DNA from 3 places in the Variovorax sp. AC103 genome. Region 2 is predicted to be linked to each of the others. Evidence: riboswitches for the same ligand, from Rfam matches in the RefSeq annotation. Region 2 holds a riboswitch; each other region holds the start of a gene.

Region 1 (6,035 bases), on a different contig from region 2:
AGCGCGGCGGCGGCCGTCGCGTAGCTGAGAAAAATCTTGGATCCGTCAACGAGACCTGGTTCGATGTGCATCGAGCACCTCCTGAAAATGCACCGCAGTGCGAAAGTTGATTGTTGGTTCAGGGGCTGGCTTGCGCAAGCCCCTTCGAGGCAGTCGCCCGCCCCGGCTTGCGCCGCAGCCGGCGCCAGCCGATCACCACGCCGCTGGCCGAGGCCACCGCGCCGACGATGGACAGCAGCCACACCACGAAGTCCCAGGCCGGCCGGTACCGGATGAGCCAGGGAAAGTCGAGGCTGTGCGCGGCATTGAACAGCCAGCGCCGCAGGCGCGAACTGCTGTCGTTGCTGCCCGCGACCTGGCCGCTGGCGGCGTCCACGTAGACCCAGGTGCGCGCCGGGTCGTCGAATTGCAGGCGCCACACGGGCAGCACGCGCTCACGGTGGTGGCCGTACCAGTGGAAGTCTTCGCGGGTCTGCAGCACGGCCTGCGTCACGGCGGCGCCGGGCCGCAGGCGGGCGGCGGCACGCAGGAGGTCTGGCTTGCCGATGACGGCCGGCGCGCCGCTGGCAGCATCGACCACGCGCACGCGCGCCTTCGCGTCGCGCAACTGCAGCAGCGGCTTGCCGTCGAACCACAGCAGCACGGCCTCGCGCGGTGCGCTCTCGCCCTCGCCCGACGGCAACGAGGCCGGCGGCCACGGGAACGGCGCCGTACCGGCCCCGGTGTAGCGCGCCATGGCGGCCGCATCGAGCGGCCCGCGCTGGAACCAGCCGTTGGGGTTCATCGAGAGCCAGCCGCTGATGATCCACGTCAGCACGAAGAAACCGCCGATCAGCCCGGCGATGTGGTGCCAGGCCATCCATCCCGCGTAAGGCGTGACCGCCCCGTTGCGGAACCTGCGCCGCACACGCACCCGCAGGATGCCGATGACCATGCCCGTCACGGCCGAGACGATGCACGCCGCCGACAGCCACACCACCACGTCGTGCCACAGCGGCGGATCGGCGCGCAGCGGAGTGAAGTAGATCCAGTGCGGCACCGAGCCCAGCCAGTTCCAGAAGCGCTCCGGGCGCGTGGTGTCGCGCACCACCTCGCCGTTGCGCTGCGACACGTACAGCTCCGTGCCGGCCGCGTCGTTCACCTCGATGCGGTGCAGCGGACGCAGCGGGTTCAGGCCCTGCGGCACGGTCCACTGGTCGCGCTCCAGCGTCTCGGCCCAGCGCGCACCGGCATGGCCGGAGAAGGCGCGTGCGATGGCCTCGGCCTGCGCGGCATCGACCGGGCCGTGCACATGGCCATCGCGCGCCGACACGGTGTGCCGGCCGCCGCGCGCATCGACGATGCGCCAGACCGGCCCGGCGTCGATGCCGCCCTGCATCTCCAGCCCCATGCGCCGCGGGGGCTGCGCGCGCACGTCCTGCGGCAGCGCCTGCAGCGCTGCTGCGGGCGATACCTGCGCCTGCCCGAAGCGCAACGGTGCGAGCCCTGCCAGCCGTTCCTGGTCCGTAAGGCTGGGGTACCCCACGTACATCATCACCACGCCCGAGGCGAACCACATGACGAACAGCAGGCAGCCGCCGATGCCCAGCCACCGGTGCGTCCAGTAGAGCCAGTGCCGCACGCGCGGCCAGGCGCGGCGCCATGCGGAGGTCATGCCGGAATTCATGCCGGATTTCAGAAGTCGACCAGCGCCGACAGCTCGAACGAGCGCGGCCGGCCCAGCAGCCACTGGTTGCCGCCGTTCGAGAACGACACCGGGTACTTGCGGTCAGCAAGGTTGTAGGCCCGCAGCGCCAGCTTGAGCGACGGGTTCGCCTGCCAGCTCACCGAGGCGTCGGCCACGGTGTACGAACCGATCCTGCGCGTGTTGGCCGCATCGACCTGGCGCGGGCCGACGTAGCGCACGCCGAAGGCGGCCTCCCACTGCGGCAGGAAGCGCCAGCCGAGCCACAGGTTGGCCGCCTCTTCGGGCACGCCGTTGGGCGTGTTGCCCGCGCGCGAGACCAGGCGGCCGTTCACGACCTCGTTGAAGTCCTCGTAGCGCGCGCGCAGCTTGGCCATGTTGGCTTCGAGCCGCAGCGTGGAGGTGAGCGCCAGGTCGAGCGTGGCTTCCAGGCCCTCGGACGACTGCTTGCCGACCTGCTGCGTCTTGTTCGGGTCGTTGGCGTCGCGCGAGAGCAGCTTGTTCTTCTCGATGCGGTAGGCCGCCACGGTCCATGCGCCGCGGCTGTCGGACAGCTGGCGCTTGTAGCCGACCTCCACCTGCCTGCCGGTGCTCAGCTCGAACGGAACCTGCGCGGCCGAAGTGCTGATCAGCGAGGTCAGCGGGTCGGCCGCGCGCGCCACCTGCGCGTAGTACGACTGCGACGCATCGGGCGCGTACACCACGCCGAGGCGGCCGGTGGCGTACTCGAAGGTCTTGCCCAGGTTGTTGGCGGCGTTCTGCAGGTCGGTGCGCGCGACCTTGGCGTGGTCCCAGCGCAGGCTGCCCACCACCGACCATTGCTCGTCGAAGGCCAGCTTGTCTTCGGTGAAGAAGGCGTAGGTGTCGGTCTTGGTCTTGTAGCGCGGCGTGTAGGCCACGGGCGAGGCGTAGTAGCCGGGGTTGAACACGAACGGGTCGATCACCGAGCGCCCGCCGTAAGGCGAGTCGTTGCTGTGCTGGAAGTCGATGCGGTTCACGTCGAAGCCCGCCAGCACCTGGTTGGCCAGCCCGAACACGCTGTGCTTGAAGGTCGCGTCGGTGCGGTTGCCGATCTGCTCCTGGTCGTGGCCGATCTCCAGGTAGTCGCCGCGCGTCACGCGGCGCGTGGTGGCGTTGAAGGTGTAGGTCTCGCTGTTGCGCCAGTGGCGCTTGCTCTCCAGGCGGTAGAGCTGGTTGCGCACGGTGACGGCGCCGTTCGGCGTCCACTGCGCGTCGAGCCGGGTCCACTTGTCGCGGTACTTGATTTCGGCGTCGTCCAGGTTGTAGTTCTGGCGCAGGGTCTGGCTGTTCAGGCGCCCGTCGATCAGCGGCACGCCGTAGTAGCGCTGCGGGGTCTGTCGGCCTTCGTCGTGCGAGAGCGTGAACTGCAGCTGCGGCGACACGTCCAGCCGCACGGCCGCGCCCACGGCCAGGCTCTCGGCCTCGCCGCGCTGCATGAAGCCGTCGGTGGTGCGGTGGCTGATGTCGAAGCGGTACGACAGCTTGTCGTTGATGGCTCCCCCGCTGCCGAAGGCCGCCTGGCGGGTGGCGTCGGAGCCCAGCGTGAGCAGCGCCTCGTTCCGGATGGGCCCGCGCGTGGGCTTCTTGGGCACCACGTTGATGGCGCCGCCGATGGCGCCTTCGCCGTACATCACCGAGGCCGCGCCTCGCAGCACTTCGATGCGGTCGACCGACCAGGTGTCGAACGGAAAGGTGACGGTGCCGGCGCCCGCATACAGGCGCGTGCCGTCGAACAGCTGCATCACCGAGCCGTGGCCCGTGAAGCCGCGCGCCGCCATCGCGGTGCCGCCGTTGCCGGGTCCGGGCGAGCCGGTGATGCCCGTGGCACGGGTGGCCGCGTCGACGACCGACACGTCGCCGCGCGCGCGGATGGTGTCGCCCGTCAGCACCTCGATGCTGGCCGGCGTTTCCAGCGGCGTGAGCCCGAGCCGGCTGCCGGTGGACGTGGGCTCGTCGATGGCCAGCGGGGATTGCCGGTCGGCCTCGATCCGTACCGGGTTCAGGGATGGGCTCTGGCTGGCGTCGGCCGATTCAGCCGGCTGCGCAAGGGAAACGCAAGGCCCGAAGGCCAGGCCCAACCCCAGTGACAGACCTGACAGGCCTGAAAGACCCGACAGCCGCGCCCGACGAAACGGCACGCGCGTACCCATGCCCGGGCGACTTCGCGCCCGTGTTGCTCGACTCATTTAGCTTCTCCTCCGGCCTGCGTCCCCGCAGGCTCACGACCGATGAAGGACGCGACGGGAGAGGCGAAAGGGCTGCCACGGTGAGCGCAAGCGCGAAGCGGCAGGCCCGGACACGCACTCCCGCTGCGTCCGAAGGCGGTTGCGAAGGCCGGTATCCGGGCTCGCGGAGCGCCGCTGTGTGCCGAATGGAGCACACGACGACAGAAACCCTCGCCTTCCCACGCCGAAGCGCAGTGACTGCCGAGCCTTCAAGAAAGAGGCTCGCGCGTGAGGATTTCCAGATCCGCTGACCGTTGCGGGGGCAGCGCAGGCTTTGACGCGTCTTCAACGACGCGGCGCACCTGCTTCCCGTTTAACCCCAGGGCCATGCGACATGGACCCGGGGCACCTTCGAACCGTGGTTGGGTGCAGTTATAAAAAGTTAACGCACCGAACCGGCGGGATTATAGGGAGCCGGGCGTGCCGTCGGGCCCGAACAGCCGCCGCATCATGGCCACGCCGGCCGCCAGCGCGTTCGAGTAGCTCGGATACGGCCGGAGCGCCGCTTCGAGGGGCAGATACACATGGGTGCGCTCGCCCGGCGCGCCGGTCACCTCGGCGGGGTCGGCCGCTGCTTCCATCAGCAGCCAATAGAACTCGCCGACCTCCAGCTCGTGGATGGTGAGCGCGATGTTCCTGGGCGAGGGCATTGGGCGGTATGAAAAGGGGCTGAGTGTTGAATGCCTGGAGGACGCGAGCCGTTGACAGCTCCCGGGCTTCTCCTACAGAGCACACCGGTGGGTCGGCCTACTGTTTTACATGCAACCCGTCAGCGGGTCCTTGTTCTTTGCAAAACCTTCCCAGGAGGCGACATGAAACCCTTCAGCCTTGACCCGAGCATGCGGGCGACCATCGGCGGCGCGTTCTATCCCACGGGCTACTCGATGGTGATGTTCGCCAAGCTGGAAGACGCCAGCCGCGTCGGCCAGCAGCTGATCGACAACGGCATGAGCGGCGACGACATCTTCCTGCTGCCGCCGAAGGCCGTGCTGTCGCAGATCACGCCGACCGTCGAACTCGCCGACGACCCGTTGCCCTCCGCCGGCACCGAAGGCGCCACGGTGCGTGCGTATACCAAGCTTGCGCAGGAAGGCCATGCCGCGCTGCTGGTCAAGACCGACGACCGCGAAACCGCCGACAAGCTGATGGAGGCGGTGCGCACCGTGCCCTATGCCATGGCGCAGCGCTACCGCACCCTGGTCATCGAAGACCTCTGAACCCGGCGCGCGGGTGGGCGTGAGCCTCAGCCCGGCACGGCCATCGACACGGCGCGCTGGACCACGTCACGGGCCATGGCCTGTGCCAGTTCGTGTTCGCCGAGGAACACGGTGGCCGAGGTTTCCTGCGTGAGCAGGCGTGCCTCCTGCTCGTTGTGACTGCGGATCACGGTCTGGATCGTGGGGTTGAGCGTGCGCGCGGTTTCCATCATCTGGCGCACGTTGATGGCGTCGGGCGTGGCCACCACCAGCACCCGGGCGCGCGCAATGTGCGCCTGGATCAGCACCGCCGGATCGGCCGCATCGCCCCACACGGCCGGGGTGCCGGCCTCGCGCAGTTTTTCGACCAGCTCGCGGTTCTGCTCGGCCACCACGTAGGGAATGTCGTGCGCGTCGAGTTCCTGCGCAATGCGCCGGCCGACCCGGCCGTAGCCCACCAGCACCACCTGCCGCGACAGGTACTTGGCCTCGGTGGTGAGGGGCAGCTCGGCCAGCGGGTCGTCGCGCGACTCCAGCCCCCGGGCGAACGACGAATGGGCGTGCAGCCACTTCTGTATGGGCACGATCAGGCTGAACCACAGCGGATTGGTGGCAATGGAAATGAGCGCGCCCGCCAGCACCAGGCTCTGCCCTTCCACCGGAAGCAGCCCGAGCGACACGCCCAGCCCGGCCAGGATGAACGAGAACTCGCCGATCTGCGCCAGGCTGGCACTGACGGTGAGCGCCGTGCCCAGCGGGTAGCGAAACACCAGCACCAGCGCGCAGGCCGCAAGCGACTTGCCCAGCACGATGACCAGCACCACCGCCAGCACCTGCAGGGGCCGCTCGATCAGCACCGAGGGGTCGAACAGCATGCCGACCGACACGAAGAACAGCACGGCGAAAGCG
Region 2 (6,035 bases):
ACGGCTGGATGCACACCGGCGACGGCGCCTACATGGATGACGACGGCTTCATCTTCGTGGTCGACCGCATGAAGGACATGATCATCAGCGGCGGCGAGAACGTGTACTCCGCCGAGGTCGAGAACGCCATCAACCAGCATCCCGCGGTGGCGGCCTGCGCGGTCATCGGCATTCCCAGCGAGGAGTGGGGCGAGGCCGTGCACGCGGTGCTGGTGCTCAAGCCGGGGCAGGGCATCCGGCCCGAGGAGCTGATCGCGCACTGCAAGACGCTGATCGCCAACTACAAATGCCCGCGCAGCGTGGCCGTGACCGACGCGTTGCCGCTGTCGGGCGCGGGCAAGGTGCTGAAGACCAGGCTGCGCGAACCGTTCTGGCAGGACCGCCAGCGCAGCGTGGCCTGAGCCGCGGCCGGCAATCGTTTCTTTCAACCCATCAACTCCAGGAGCCATTCCAATGAGTCAAGACGTCTACGTGGTCGGGGTCGGCATGATCCCCTTCACCAAGCCGGGCGCCAACCAGCCCTATCCACAGATGGCCAGCCACGCCACGAACGCCGCGCTGAAAGACGCCGGCATCGGCTACGAGCTGGTGCAGCAGGCCTACGTGGGCTATGTGTACGGCGACTCCACCGCCGGCCAGCGCGCGCTGTACGAGGTGGGCATGACCGGCATTCCGGTCGTCAACGTCAACAACAACTGCTCCACCGGCTCGACCGCGCTGTTCCTCGCACGCCAGGCCGTGGCCAGCGGCGCGGCCGACTGCGTGCTGGCGCTGGGCTTCGAGCACATGAGCCCGGGCGCGCTGGGCGCGGTGTTCAACGACCGGCCCAGTCCCTTCGACCAGTTCGAGCACATCACCGACGAACTCGTCGGCAACGAGCAGGTGCCGCTGGCGCTGCGCTACTTCGGCGGCGCGGGGCTGGCGCACATGCAGCAGTACGGCACGCAGATGTCCACCTTCGCGAAGATCCGCGCCAAGGCCAGCCGCCATGCGTCGAACAACCCGGTGGCGCTGTTTCGCACGGTGGTCACCGAAGACGAGGTCATGGCCGCGCCCGTCATGTGGCCCGGCGTGATGACGCGGCTCATGGCCTGCCCGCCCACCTGCGGCGCGGCCGCGGCCATCGTGTGCTCGCCGCGCTTCGCGGAGCGCCACGGCCTGGACCGCAGCGTGCGCATCAAGGCCCAGGCCATGACCACCGATCGGCCCATCACCTTCGAGAGCCGCGACATGCGCGAGGTGGTCGGCTTCAGCATGGCGCAGGAGGCTGCGCAGAAGGTGTACGACGCGGCCGGCGTCGGCCCGCAGGACGTCGACGTGGTCGAGCTGCACGACTGCTTCGCGCACAACGAACTGCTGAGCTACGAGGCGCTGGGCCTGTGCCCGGTGGGCGGCGCGGAGAAGTTCGTGCTCGACGGGGACAACACCTACGGCGGCCGGGTGGTCACCAACCCGTCGGGCGGGTTGCTGTCGAAGGGGCACCCGCTAGGCGCCACCGGGTTGGCGCAGTGCACGGAGCTGGTCCAGCAGCTGCGCGGCACGGCCGACAAGCGCCAGGTCGAGGGTGCGCGGCTCGCGCTGCAGCACAACCTCGGGCTGGGCGGCGCGTGCGTGGTCACGCTGTACGAACGCGTGTGAAGGCCGCCCCATGATCGACAAGAAATGGATCGGCCACGAACTGCCGCCCTCGGTGCTGCCCATCGAGCGCACGCGGCTGCAGTTCTTCGCCAAGGCCATCGGCGAGACCGACCCCCTCTACACCGATGCCGCCGCTGCGCGCGACGCCGGCTACCCCGACCTGCCCGCGCCGCCCACGTTCCTGTTCGCGGCCGAGCTCGACTCGGGCGCGTCCGACCGGCTGCTCGCCGACCTGCAGATTCCGCTGTCGAAACTGCTGCACGGCGAGCAGAGCTTCAGCTACCACCGCCCGGCCTGCGTGGGCGACACGGTGACGGTGCGCTCCACCATCACCGACATCTACGACAAGAAGAACGGCGCGCTCGAATTCGTCGTGAAGACCTCGCGCGCCACCAACCAGCGCGACGAGCTGGTCGCCGAACTGCGCGCGGTGATCGTCTGCCGCCACTGAAGGAACACCGATGAAGGCCCTGACCCACGACGCCGTTCAAGTCGGCGACGAACTGCCCGCGCTGCAGCTGCCGCCGGTGAACCGCACCGCACTCGCGCTGTTCGCGGGTGCCTCGGGCGACCACAACCCGATTCACATCGACACCGACTTCGCGCGCAAGGCCGGCATGCCCGACGTGTTCGCGCAGGGCATGCTGGGCATGGCCTGGCTCGGCCGCCTGCTCACGCAATGGGCGCCGCAGTCGCAGCTGCGCCGCTTCGACGTGCGCTTCCAGGGCATCACGCACCTGGGCCACGCGGTGCGCTGCACCGGCCGCGTGGTCGAGAAGCTCGAGCACAACGGCGAGCCCTGCGTGCGCATCGAGGTGCTCAGCGCCAACCAGTACGGGCAGGCGCGCATCGCGGGCGAGGCGCTGGTGGCGCTGCGCTGACATCACTTCAGGAAAGACAAGAGACATGACACCCAAACTCGCCGGCAAGGTCGCCCTCATCACCGGCTCAGGCCGCGGCATCGGCCGCGCCATCGCGTTGAAGCTCGCCTCCGAAGGCGCGCGCATCGTCGTCAACGACCTCGATGCCGAGCCGGCCGAAGACACCGTGCAGGCCATTCGCGCGGCGGGCGGCGAGGCCGTGGCCTGCGTCGGCAGCGTGGCCGCGCCGGACTTCGCCGAGCGCTTCGTCGGCACGGCGGTGAGCGAATACAAGGGCCTGGACATCGTCGTCAACAACGCCGGCTACACCTGGGACAGCGTGGTGCAGAAGATGACCGACGAGCAGTGGTACGCGATGATCGACGTGCATCTCACGGCGCCCTTTCGCATCCTGCGCGCGGCGCAGCCGGTGATCCGTGCGCTGTCGAAGGCAGAGACCGAAGCAGGGCAACGCGTGGTGCGCAAGGTGGTCAACATCTCGTCGGTGGCCGGCCTCTTCGGCAACGCGGGGCAGGCCAACTATTCGACCGCCAAGGCCGGCATCGTCGGGCTCACGCAGACGCTGGCCAAGGAGTGGGGCCGCATGAACGTCACGGTCAATTGCGTGGCCTTCGGCTTCATCCAGACGCGGCTGACCGCGAGCACTGCGCAGGCCTCCACCGCGAACATCGAGGGCCGCGAGATCAAGGTCGGCATCAACCCCGGGCTGCTGGCGATGATGGAGCAGTCGATTCCGCTGGGACGCGGCGGCACGCCCGAAGAAGCGGCCGGCGCGGTGTACCTGCTGTGCGCGCCGGAGTCCGACTACGTGAGCGGCCAGACGCTGATGTGCACCGGCGGGCTCACCGGCATCTGAGCGCGCCGCCGGGCGGCGAGGGCAGGGCCTTGCGGGGCAAGTCGCCGCATGCGGCTGATACACTCCGCCCGCGTTGTCAGGTGTCCTGGCGCCCCGTGGAAACGGCGGGGCGGCCAGGGTGAAACGGGAAGTCGGTGCGCGGCGGTGGAGAACACCGCGCCATGCCGACGCTGCCCCCGCAACGGTAAGCGAGTCAGAAGCAAGACCCCGGGATCCGGTCCCACGCCACTGTGTCACGAACGGCACGGGAAGGCGGTCTTTGCAGGAGAGCCGATGGCCCTCCGCTCGCGAGCCCGGAGACCGGCCTGACGACCAGCGCATGACCTTGCGGTGGGCGAGGATCGGCGGGCGACGCATTGCGTCCGGCTCGATGCATCAGGTCATCCGCCAGAACAGCATTCGCTGACGCCTCCCGATTTCCCCCTCCCGCCGGGTCGTAACGACCATCAGTCGCGCGGCGGGCGCGGAGGAAACATCATGAACGAGCGAGCCATCGCTCCAAGCAGCGCTCCGCAGGGAGCGTGCACGCCGGGAACCGTCTGGTTCGTCGGCGCGGGTCCGGGTGACCCGGAACTCATCACCGTCAAGGGCCGAGGCCTGGTCGAACGCGCCGGGGCCATCCTGTTCGCGGGCTCGCTCGTGAGCGAAGCCGCCACGCGCTGGGCGCCGCCCGACTGCGCGATTGCCGACAGCAAGGACATGACGCTCGAGCAGATGTCCGCCTGGCTCATTGCGCAGGCCGCGCGGTGCCATACCGTGGTGCGCCTGCAGACCGGCGACCCGGGCCTGTACGGTGCGCTCATCGAGCTGGTGCAGCCGCTGGATGCGGCGGGCGTACCGATCGGCGTGGTGCCGGGCGTGTCTTCCGCCATGGCCTCTGCGGCGGCGGCGGTGGAGAGCCTCACGCTGCCCGAAGTCACGCAGACCGTGATCTTCACGCGCGTCGAGGGCCGCACGCCGATGCCCGAAGGCGAGTCGCTGGAGGCGCTGGCCGCGCACCACAGCACGCTGTGCATCTTCCTGAGCATCACGCTCATGGGCAAGGTCACGGCCGCGCTGACGGTCGCCGGCTGGTCGCCCGACGCCCCTGTGGTGGTGGTCCACAAGGCGAGCTGGCCGGGCGAGGAAAAGATCGTGCGCGGCACGGTCGCCACCATCCAGGCGCTGTGCCGCGAGGCCCGCATCGTGAGCCAGTCGATGATCATCGCGAGCCCCACGCTGGGCGCGCGGCAATGGACCACGCTGGCCAAATCCAAACTCTACGACGCGAGCTTCACGCACCGCTTCCGGCGCGCGAGCGTTCCCGTCCAGACCCTCCTGCAGGACACCCCATGAGCACCGAAACCATTCTTCTGGTGGGCCACGGCTCGCGCGAAAAATCCGGCAACGACGAGATCGAGGCCTTCGCGGCGCAGTGGCGCGAGCGGCAACCGGGCTGGCGCATCGAGGTCTGCTTCATCGAGTTCTCCGAAGTCACGATGAGCGAGGGGCTGCGCCGCGCGGCCGAGGGCGCGCAACGCGTGGTCGTGGTGCCGCTCATCCTCAATGCGGCGGGCCACGTGAAGATGGACATTCCGCAGGCCATCGACGGTGCGCGGCTCAAGTTCCCGATGGTGCAGTTCCTGTATGCGCCGCACCTCACGGCCTGCGACCCGATCCTGGCGATCCTGCGGCGCCGCCTGAAGGGCGCGATGCAGGCGCTCGACATGCCCGACCCGACCACCACCGGCGTGGTGATCCTGGGCCGGGGCTCGTCGGACCGGCAGGCCAACGGCGACATGGCGAAGATGGCGCGCTGGCTGCTGGAGGAGACCGACCACGAGCTGGTGGACCTTGCCTTCACGGGCATCACCTACCCGCGCCTGGAGAAGGCCGTGCAGCGCCAGAGCCTGCAGGGCATGAAGCAGGTGGTGGTGCTGCCCTACTACCTGTTCAACGGCACGCTGGTCGAGCGCATCGCGCGCCAGGTCGAGAACCTGAAGGCGCAGTACCCGACGATCCGCTTCGTCTCGACCCGGTACTTCGGCTTCGAGCCCGAGATCTTCGCGCTGCTGGAGCAGCGCGTGAACGACCTGCGGCGCGGCGCGCCGATCGCGCTCATGCCCTGCGACGGCTGCAAGTTCCGCGACTTCGCGGTGGAACACGGCCTGGGCGGCCACCACCATGACGATGCCGTGCCGCACAGCCATGGCGACGACCCTGCGCACGCGCACGCGCACGCGCACGCGCATCCGCATCCGCATCCGCATCCGCATCCGCATCCGCATCCGCACGATCACGAACATGCGCATGACCACGCGCACGGCACGGCGCCGGCACTGCGATGAATCCGACGACTTCCATGGCGGCCAACGTCGTCACCGAGCAGCTCACCGCGGCCGGCCGCGCCATCGAGCACGACTCCTTCGCGGTGATCGACCGTGAGGTCACGTCGCACCCCTACACCGCCGACCAGTGGCCCGTGGTGCGCCGCATGATCCATGCGAACGCCGACTTCGACTTCAACGGCCTGACCGACTTCCACCCCGACGCGGTCGACGCCGCCATCGCCGCCATCCGTTCGCGCGAGAGCCGCGTGGTGGCCGACGTGGAGATGATCTGCGTGGGCCTCTCGGCCCCGCGCCTGGCCCACTTCGGCATGGGCACGCACCAGTTCATCA
Region 3 (6,035 bases), on a different contig from region 2:
GGGCCGGGCGGTATGGGCTACCGGCACCAGGGGCGTGTCGCACAGCGAATAGTGGAAGGTGTGGCCGCGCAGGGTGTGGTCGCCGAGCACGAGCTGCTGCGGGCCCAGGCCGGCCAGGCGCTTCTGCATCGCGACCTTGCCGGGCAGCAGGCCCCACATGCGGTGCACCTGCACGCCATGTTCTGCGCTGCCTTGCGTGGCGAGTTCATCGAACAGCACCATCATGCCGCCGCACTCGGCCCACACCGGCTTGCCGGCCGCGGCATGGGCGGCGAGCGACTCGCGTGTCGCGGTGCAGCCAGCGAGCGCTTCGGCATGCAGCTCGGGGTAGCCGCCGGGCAGCCAGACGGCATCGCAGGCCGGCAAGGCATCGCCCGCCAGCGGCGAGAAAAAGGACAGCCGCGCACACAGCGCCGTGAGCACGTCGAGGTTCGCGGGGTAGATGAACGAGAAGGCCGCATCGCGCGCAATGGCGACGGTGCGGCCGGCCAGCAAGGGCGGCACCGGCCGATCGGGTGCGGGGGCTTCGAAGCTCACCTGCGGCAGCTGCGAAGGCTGCATTTGCCCCAACGGCGTGGCGGCGAGCACGTCGGCGACCGCGTCGAGCCGCGCCATCGCGTCGCCCAGCTCGCTGGCCAGCACCAGCCCCAGATGCCGCTCCGGCAGCGTGAAGCCCGCGTCGCGCGGCAAGGCGCCCATCCACTGCGCAGGCTCGCGCAGCGCGTCTTTCAGCATGCCGGCATGCCGCTCGCTGGCGACACGGTTGGCCAGCACGCCGGCCCACGGCAGGCCGGGCCGGAAGTTCTGCAGGCCATAGGCCAGCGCCCCGAAGGTGCCGGCCATGGCGTGCGCATCGATCACCGCCAGCACCGGCAGGCCGAAACGCTCGGCCAGGTCGGCGGCGCTGGGCGTGCCGTCGAACAGGCCCATCACGCCCTCGACGATCAGCAGGTCGCACTCGGCCGCCGCGGCGCGCAGGCGCGCGCGGCAGTCGGCCTCGCCGGTCATCCACAGGTCCAGCGAGTGCACCGGCGCACCGGTGGCCAGCGACAGCCAGAGCGGGTCCAGAAAGTCGGGCCCGCACTTGAAGGCGCGCACGCGCCGGCCCTGGCGCGCATGCAGCCGCGCGAGCGCGGCGGCGACGGTGGTCTTGCCCTGCCCGGAGGCAGGCGCGGCCACCAGCACCGCGGCGCAGGTGGCGCGCGGGGCCGGCGCGCCATCCGGGGTGCCGGTGGGCAGGGATGAGGGGTTTACTGAGGCGTCCACTTGAGGCCGACGTACGCGGTGCGGCCTGCATTGGCATACAGCCGCGCGAACTGGTAGTCCTTGTTGCCCACATTGTCGACGCGCGCCACCAGGTTCAGGTCACGCGTGATCCTGGTGCTGGCCGACAGGTTCAGCAAGGTGTAGCCGCCGAGCTTGACGGTGTTGGCCGCGTCGTCATAGCGCTTGCTCGAGGTCTGCACCTCGGCGCCCAGCGTCCAGCCGGCCACGCGCCAGTCGGCGCCCAGCACGGCGTGGCGCTGCGCACGGCGAGCCAGCAGGTGGTCGGTGGCGAGGTCGCGCGGGTCCTGGTAGTCGAGCGAGGCGCGCAGGGTCACGTCGCCGAAACGCTGGCTGCCCGACAGCGTCACGCCCTGGTAGCGGGCGCGCGCGGTGCTGGCGTAGCAACCGAACGACGAGGCGCAGCCCTTGGCCGTGCCGTCGAACACGATCAGGTTCTGCACGCGGTTGTTGTAGACCACGATGCCCGCCTGGGTGCCGTCTTCGGCGTACTGCAGGCCCAGCTCCACGTTGCGGCTGGACTCGGGCTTGAGCGTGGCCAGGCCGTACTCGCTGAAGCGCTGGTACAGCGTGGGCACGCGGAACGCCGTGCCGGCCGAGGCGGTGAAGCGCAGCGCCGGCGTGATGGCAAAGCCGTAGGCCGCGCTGCCGGTGGTCTTGCCGCCGAACTCGCTGTCCTTGTCGTGGCGCACGTGCAGCTGCAGCGAGTGCGGGCCTTGCACGAAACCGTAGCCCAGCGAAATGGCGTCCTGCGCGCGGTCGCGCGACAGCAGCTTGGACGAGGTGGTGGGCGCGTTTTCGAGCGCGTCTTCGCGGCGTTCGAAGGTGGCGCTCAGCAGGTGCGGGCCGAAGCGGAACTCGTTCTGGAACAGGTAGCCGCGCAGCTTGGTTTCGGTGCGGTAGAACGACGGCTGCGTCTTGTAGACGGTTTGCGAGTCGGTCACCTGCACGCGGGTGCTGTAGACGTCGTTCCACTTGGCCGACCAGGTCAGCCCGGCAGTGCGCAGCGTGTTGTTCGCCTGGTCGTTGGCGAAGGTGATGGGCAGCCGGCTGCGGTACGACACCGTGGCGTCGTAGCCGGCCGTGATGTCGCTGCTGAGCAGCGTGGCGTCCAGGCGCTGGTCGGGCGTGATCTGCAGGCCCAGTTTCAGGTTGCCCGAGGTGCTGCGGTAGCCGTCGCGGTCGGGGCTGGTGAAGCCGTCCTTGCTGGGGGTGCGCTTGTCGACCGGCTGCACGTTGAAGCCCTTGCTTTCCTCGTGCTCCACGCCGAACGCGTAGTCGAGCAGGCCCGACTTGCCGCTCACGCCGCCTTCGATCTTGCGCAGCCCCTTGCTGCCGAAGCCGATGCCCGCGTAGGGCCGCACGCCCTCTTCGCCGCGCCGGGTGAAGAGCTGGATCACGCCGCCCACCGCGTCCGAGCCGTACACCGCGGCGGCCGGGCCGCGCAGCACTTCGATGCGGTCGATCTGCGACAGCGGAATGCCTTCCCAGCCGGCGCCGCCGGTGGATTGCGAGTCGATGCGCACGCCATCGAGGTACACGGCCGTGAAGCGCGTTTCGGCGGCGCGGATGAACAGGCTGGTGGTATTGCCCACGCCGCCGTTGCGCGAGATCTCGATGCCGGGCAGGCGCGCGAGCACGTCGGCCACGCCGGTCGCGCCGCTGCGCTCGATGGCCTGGCGGTCGACGATGGACACGTCGCCCACCAGTTCGGACAGCGCCTGCGGCGTGCGGTTGGCCGTGACCACCGTTTCGCTCAGGGCCGGGGCTTCCTGGGCATGGGCGAGGCCGCCGAAGGCGGACGCCAGCGCCACGCCCAGAGGCAGTTGCAGGCAGGCGAAACGAAGACGGCGCGCAGGCGCGCGGCCACTGGAAAAGCAAACGTGGGAAATCATTGAATGGACCGAACGAACGTCTATACCCCTCGCCGGCCTCCCCGCCGGCGCCATGGGCGCCATGGCTGCCCCTGCGTGGATCGTTCACGCATGCGGCAGCCGCCTTGTTGGCCGGTATCCGGGCTGGCAGAACAACCCCCACCGCCTTCCCAGGCACCTGTTTCAGGGCGCCCAGTGGCTTGGATGGAAAGGGGTTGGCGCCTTGCGGCGCCGTCTGCTTGACCGTTGCGGGGGCAGCGCAGGCGGCTTCGGCCTTGGACCGACCTGCGCGAGGTCGGGGGGCTTCCACTCCTGCTTCCCGTTGAACCGCGGCATGTGAACCAGGCCGCAGGCACCAACGGGCGGCATTTTAGGCCCTGCGGGCTCTTCCTTAAGTCGAAAGTTGCGCCCACCGCTAACATCGGTCGCCATATGCGGCCCGCCTCGGTATTCCTGAATCTTCGTTCGGCGCTGCAGCGTCTGCTGGGTGTTTCCGGCTGGCAATCGATGCTGCTGTGGGCCATCGTGGCCGGGCTGCTCGGCACGCTGGCGACCGAACTCTTCCGCGCGGCGCTCTACCACTTCGAGCACCTGGTGCTCGGCCCCGGCAACGGGCTGGTGCCCATGGCGAAAGGCCTGCCGTGGTGGGCGCGCGTCGCCTGCCCCACGCTCGGCGGGCTGGTGGCGGGGTTGCTGCTGGTATGGGCCGGACGCATCGCTTCGCGCAGCGCCACCTCCGACTACATGGAAGCCATCGTGCTGGGCGACGGGCGCATTCCGGTGGCGCAGACGCTGGTGCGCAGCGCGTCGTCGCTGGTGAGCATCGGCAGCGGCGGCTCCATCGGGCGCGAAGGCTCGATGGTGCAGCTCGCGGCGCTGGCGGCGTCGCTGCTGGGCCGGGTGTTCCGCTTTCCGGTAGAGCGGCTGCGGCTGCTGGTGGCCTGCGGGGCGGCGGCAGGCCTGACCGCGGCCTACAACGCGCCCATCGCGGGCGCTTTCTTCGTCGCCGAGATCGTGCTGGGCTCCATCGCGATGGAAAGCGTGGGGCCGATCATCATCGCCTCGGTGGTCGCCAACGTCGCCATGCGGGCACTGCCCGGCTACCAGCCGCCCTACCGGATGCCGGCGTTCCCGGAGATCCACGGCACCGAGGTCGTGCTGTTCTGCGTTCTCGGCGTGCTGCTGGGCTTCGCGGCCATCGGCTTCCTGCGCGCGCTGCAGGGCAGCCGGGCGCTGTTCTCGCGGCTGCCGCTGGCGCTGCCCTGGCGGCTGGCGCTGGGCGGCCTGCTGATGGGCGCGATCTCGGTGCCGGTACCCGAGGTGTGGGGCAACGGCTACAGCGTGGTCAACGCGGTGCTGCACACGCCGTGGCCGTGGACTTTCATCGCCCTGGTGCTGCTCGCCAAGGCAGCCGCCACGCTGGCCACCGCCGGCTCGGGCGCGGTGGGCGGCGTGTTCACGCCGGCGCTGTTCTTCGGCTGCATGGTCGGTGCGCTGTTCGGCCAGGGGGTGCAGGCGCTGTGGCCGGCGGCCACGTCGGCGCCCTTCGCCTACGCCATCGTCGGCATGGGTGCGTTCCTGGCGGGCGCCACGCAGGCGCCGCTGATGGCGATCCTGATGATCTTCGAGATGACGCTGAGCTACCAGGTCATGCTGCCGCTCATGGCCGCCAGCGTCATCGCGTATTTCGTGGCGCGCTCGGCCAATGCGGGCTCCATGTACGAGATCACGCTGCGGCGCAACGAACAGCGCGACACGCAGCTGCGCCTGCGCGGGCTGCACATGCGCGACCTGGTGCAGCCGGCCGAAACGGTGGTGGGCCCCGGCGCCGGCCGCGAGGCGATGAGCAGGATCTTCCTGCAGCACCCGGTGAAGTACCTGTACGTGGTCGATGCGGACAACCGCTACCTCGGCGTGGTGCCGCTCGCGGCGCTGGGCACTGCGCCCGCCGAGACGACCGCGGGCGCCCTGCTGTCGCAAGCCATCCGGCCGATCACCGCCGACACCGGGCTGGGCGAGGCGCTGCAGCGCTTTCTCGACCACCTGGGCGAACGGCTGCCGGTGATCGAAAGCACCGCCAACCCGGTGCTGCTGGGCGTGGCCGCCAAGAGCGCGTTGCTGGCCACCTACGTGCGCCTGAGCGAGCCATGAAAGGTTTGATCGGCGGGCTGCGAAGCCGCAGAATCGCGACCACGCCGGGCACCGCGCCCAGCCTCGGCAGGACCGCTTTCCCGGGAAACTACAATCGCCAACCATGCCCGCTTCCAGCCCCATCGACCAGATCGCCGAGCGCGTCGAACGCCTGCTTGTGCGTCACGAAGAGGTGCAGCGCACCAATGCGCTGTTGCAGGAACAGGTCGATGCGCTCACGCGCGAACGCGATGCCCTGAAGTCTCGGCTGGCCGCGGCCCGCACACGGCTGGACGCCCTGCTCGAGCGGTTGCCGGCTGAACCACCTTCCCAAGACTCCCCCGCATGAAGCAGATTGAAGTACAGATCATGGGCCAGAGCTATTTGCTCGGCTGTCCCGATGGCGGCGAAGCGCAGTTGCGCGACGCCGTCGAACGCGTGGACGCGGCCATGTGCAAGATCCGCGATGCAGGAAAAGTCAAGGCCCGCGACCGCATCGCGGTGCTGGCCTCGCTGAACCTGGCGTTCGACCTGGCCGCGCAGCAGCAACCCGCAGCGCCCGCTCCCGCCGCCGCAACGTCCGACGACGCGCCGGCCAGCGGCGAGGCCGACCCCAAGTCCGCGCAGCTCATTCAAAGACTCGATCAAGCCCTGGCCGGCGATGGACATTTGCTCTGAATGAGCGCCGCGGACGCAGACGGGGCGTAAAATCCGCCTTGTCTGCAGACGTGTCGGGCTTAATATTTC

What was found. Region 2 has a riboswitch for cobalamin ahead of cobM (precorrin-4 C(11)-methyltransferase). Riboswitches for the same ligand answer to the same signal wherever they lie in the genome.
Region 1: linked by a shared signal. The riboswitch ahead of AC0IYU_RS06735 (TonB-dependent receptor) and the one ahead of cobM (precorrin-4 C(11)-methyltransferase) in region 2 are both predicted to bind cobalamin.
Region 3: linked by a shared signal. The riboswitch ahead of AC0IYU_RS18010 (TonB-dependent receptor domain-containing protein) and the one ahead of cobM (precorrin-4 C(11)-methyltransferase) in region 2 are both predicted to bind cobalamin.

The regions. Positions count from the first base shown of each region.
Region 1 covers NZ_CEEDFC010000004.1:24,212-30,246, reverse strand. The annotation lists gene AC0IYU_RS06745 (energy-coupling factor ABC transporter permease) at 1-71, opposite strand, end outside; gene AC0IYU_RS06740 (PepSY domain-containing protein) at 119-1,654, opposite strand; gene AC0IYU_RS06735 (TonB-dependent receptor) at 1,675-3,843, opposite strand; cobalamin riboswitch at 4,021-4,297, opposite strand; gene AC0IYU_RS06730 (hypothetical protein) at 4,335-4,580, opposite strand; gene AC0IYU_RS06725 (hypothetical protein) at 4,743-5,147, shown strand; gene AC0IYU_RS06720 (cation:proton antiporter domain-containing protein) at 5,174-6,035, opposite strand, start outside.
Region 2 covers NZ_CEEDFC010000009.1:51,183-57,217, reverse strand. The annotation lists gene AC0IYU_RS14910 (long-chain-fatty-acid--CoA ligase) at 1-401, shown strand, start outside; gene AC0IYU_RS14905 (lipid-transfer protein) at 454-1,638, shown strand; gene AC0IYU_RS14900 (MaoC family dehydratase N-terminal domain-containing protein) at 1,649-2,089, shown strand; gene AC0IYU_RS14895 (MaoC family dehydratase) at 2,100-2,519, shown strand; gene AC0IYU_RS14890 (SDR family NAD(P)-dependent oxidoreductase) at 2,545-3,375, shown strand; cobalamin riboswitch at 3,437-3,698, shown strand; gene cobM (precorrin-4 C(11)-methyltransferase) at 3,853-4,710, shown strand; gene AC0IYU_RS14880 (sirohydrochlorin chelatase) at 4,707-5,702, shown strand; gene AC0IYU_RS14875 (precorrin-8X methylmutase) at 5,699-6,035, shown strand, end outside.
Region 3 covers NZ_CEEDFC010000011.1:213,996-220,030, reverse strand. The annotation lists gene AC0IYU_RS18015 (cobyrinate a,c-diamide synthase) at 1-1,239, opposite strand, end outside; gene AC0IYU_RS18010 (TonB-dependent receptor domain-containing protein) at 1,251-3,179, opposite strand; cobalamin riboswitch at 3,272-3,532, opposite strand; gene AC0IYU_RS18005 (ClcB-like voltage-gated chloride channel protein) at 3,591-5,309, shown strand; gene AC0IYU_RS18000 (DUF904 domain-containing protein) at 5,413-5,637, shown strand; gene AC0IYU_RS17995 (cell division protein ZapA) at 5,634-5,966, shown strand.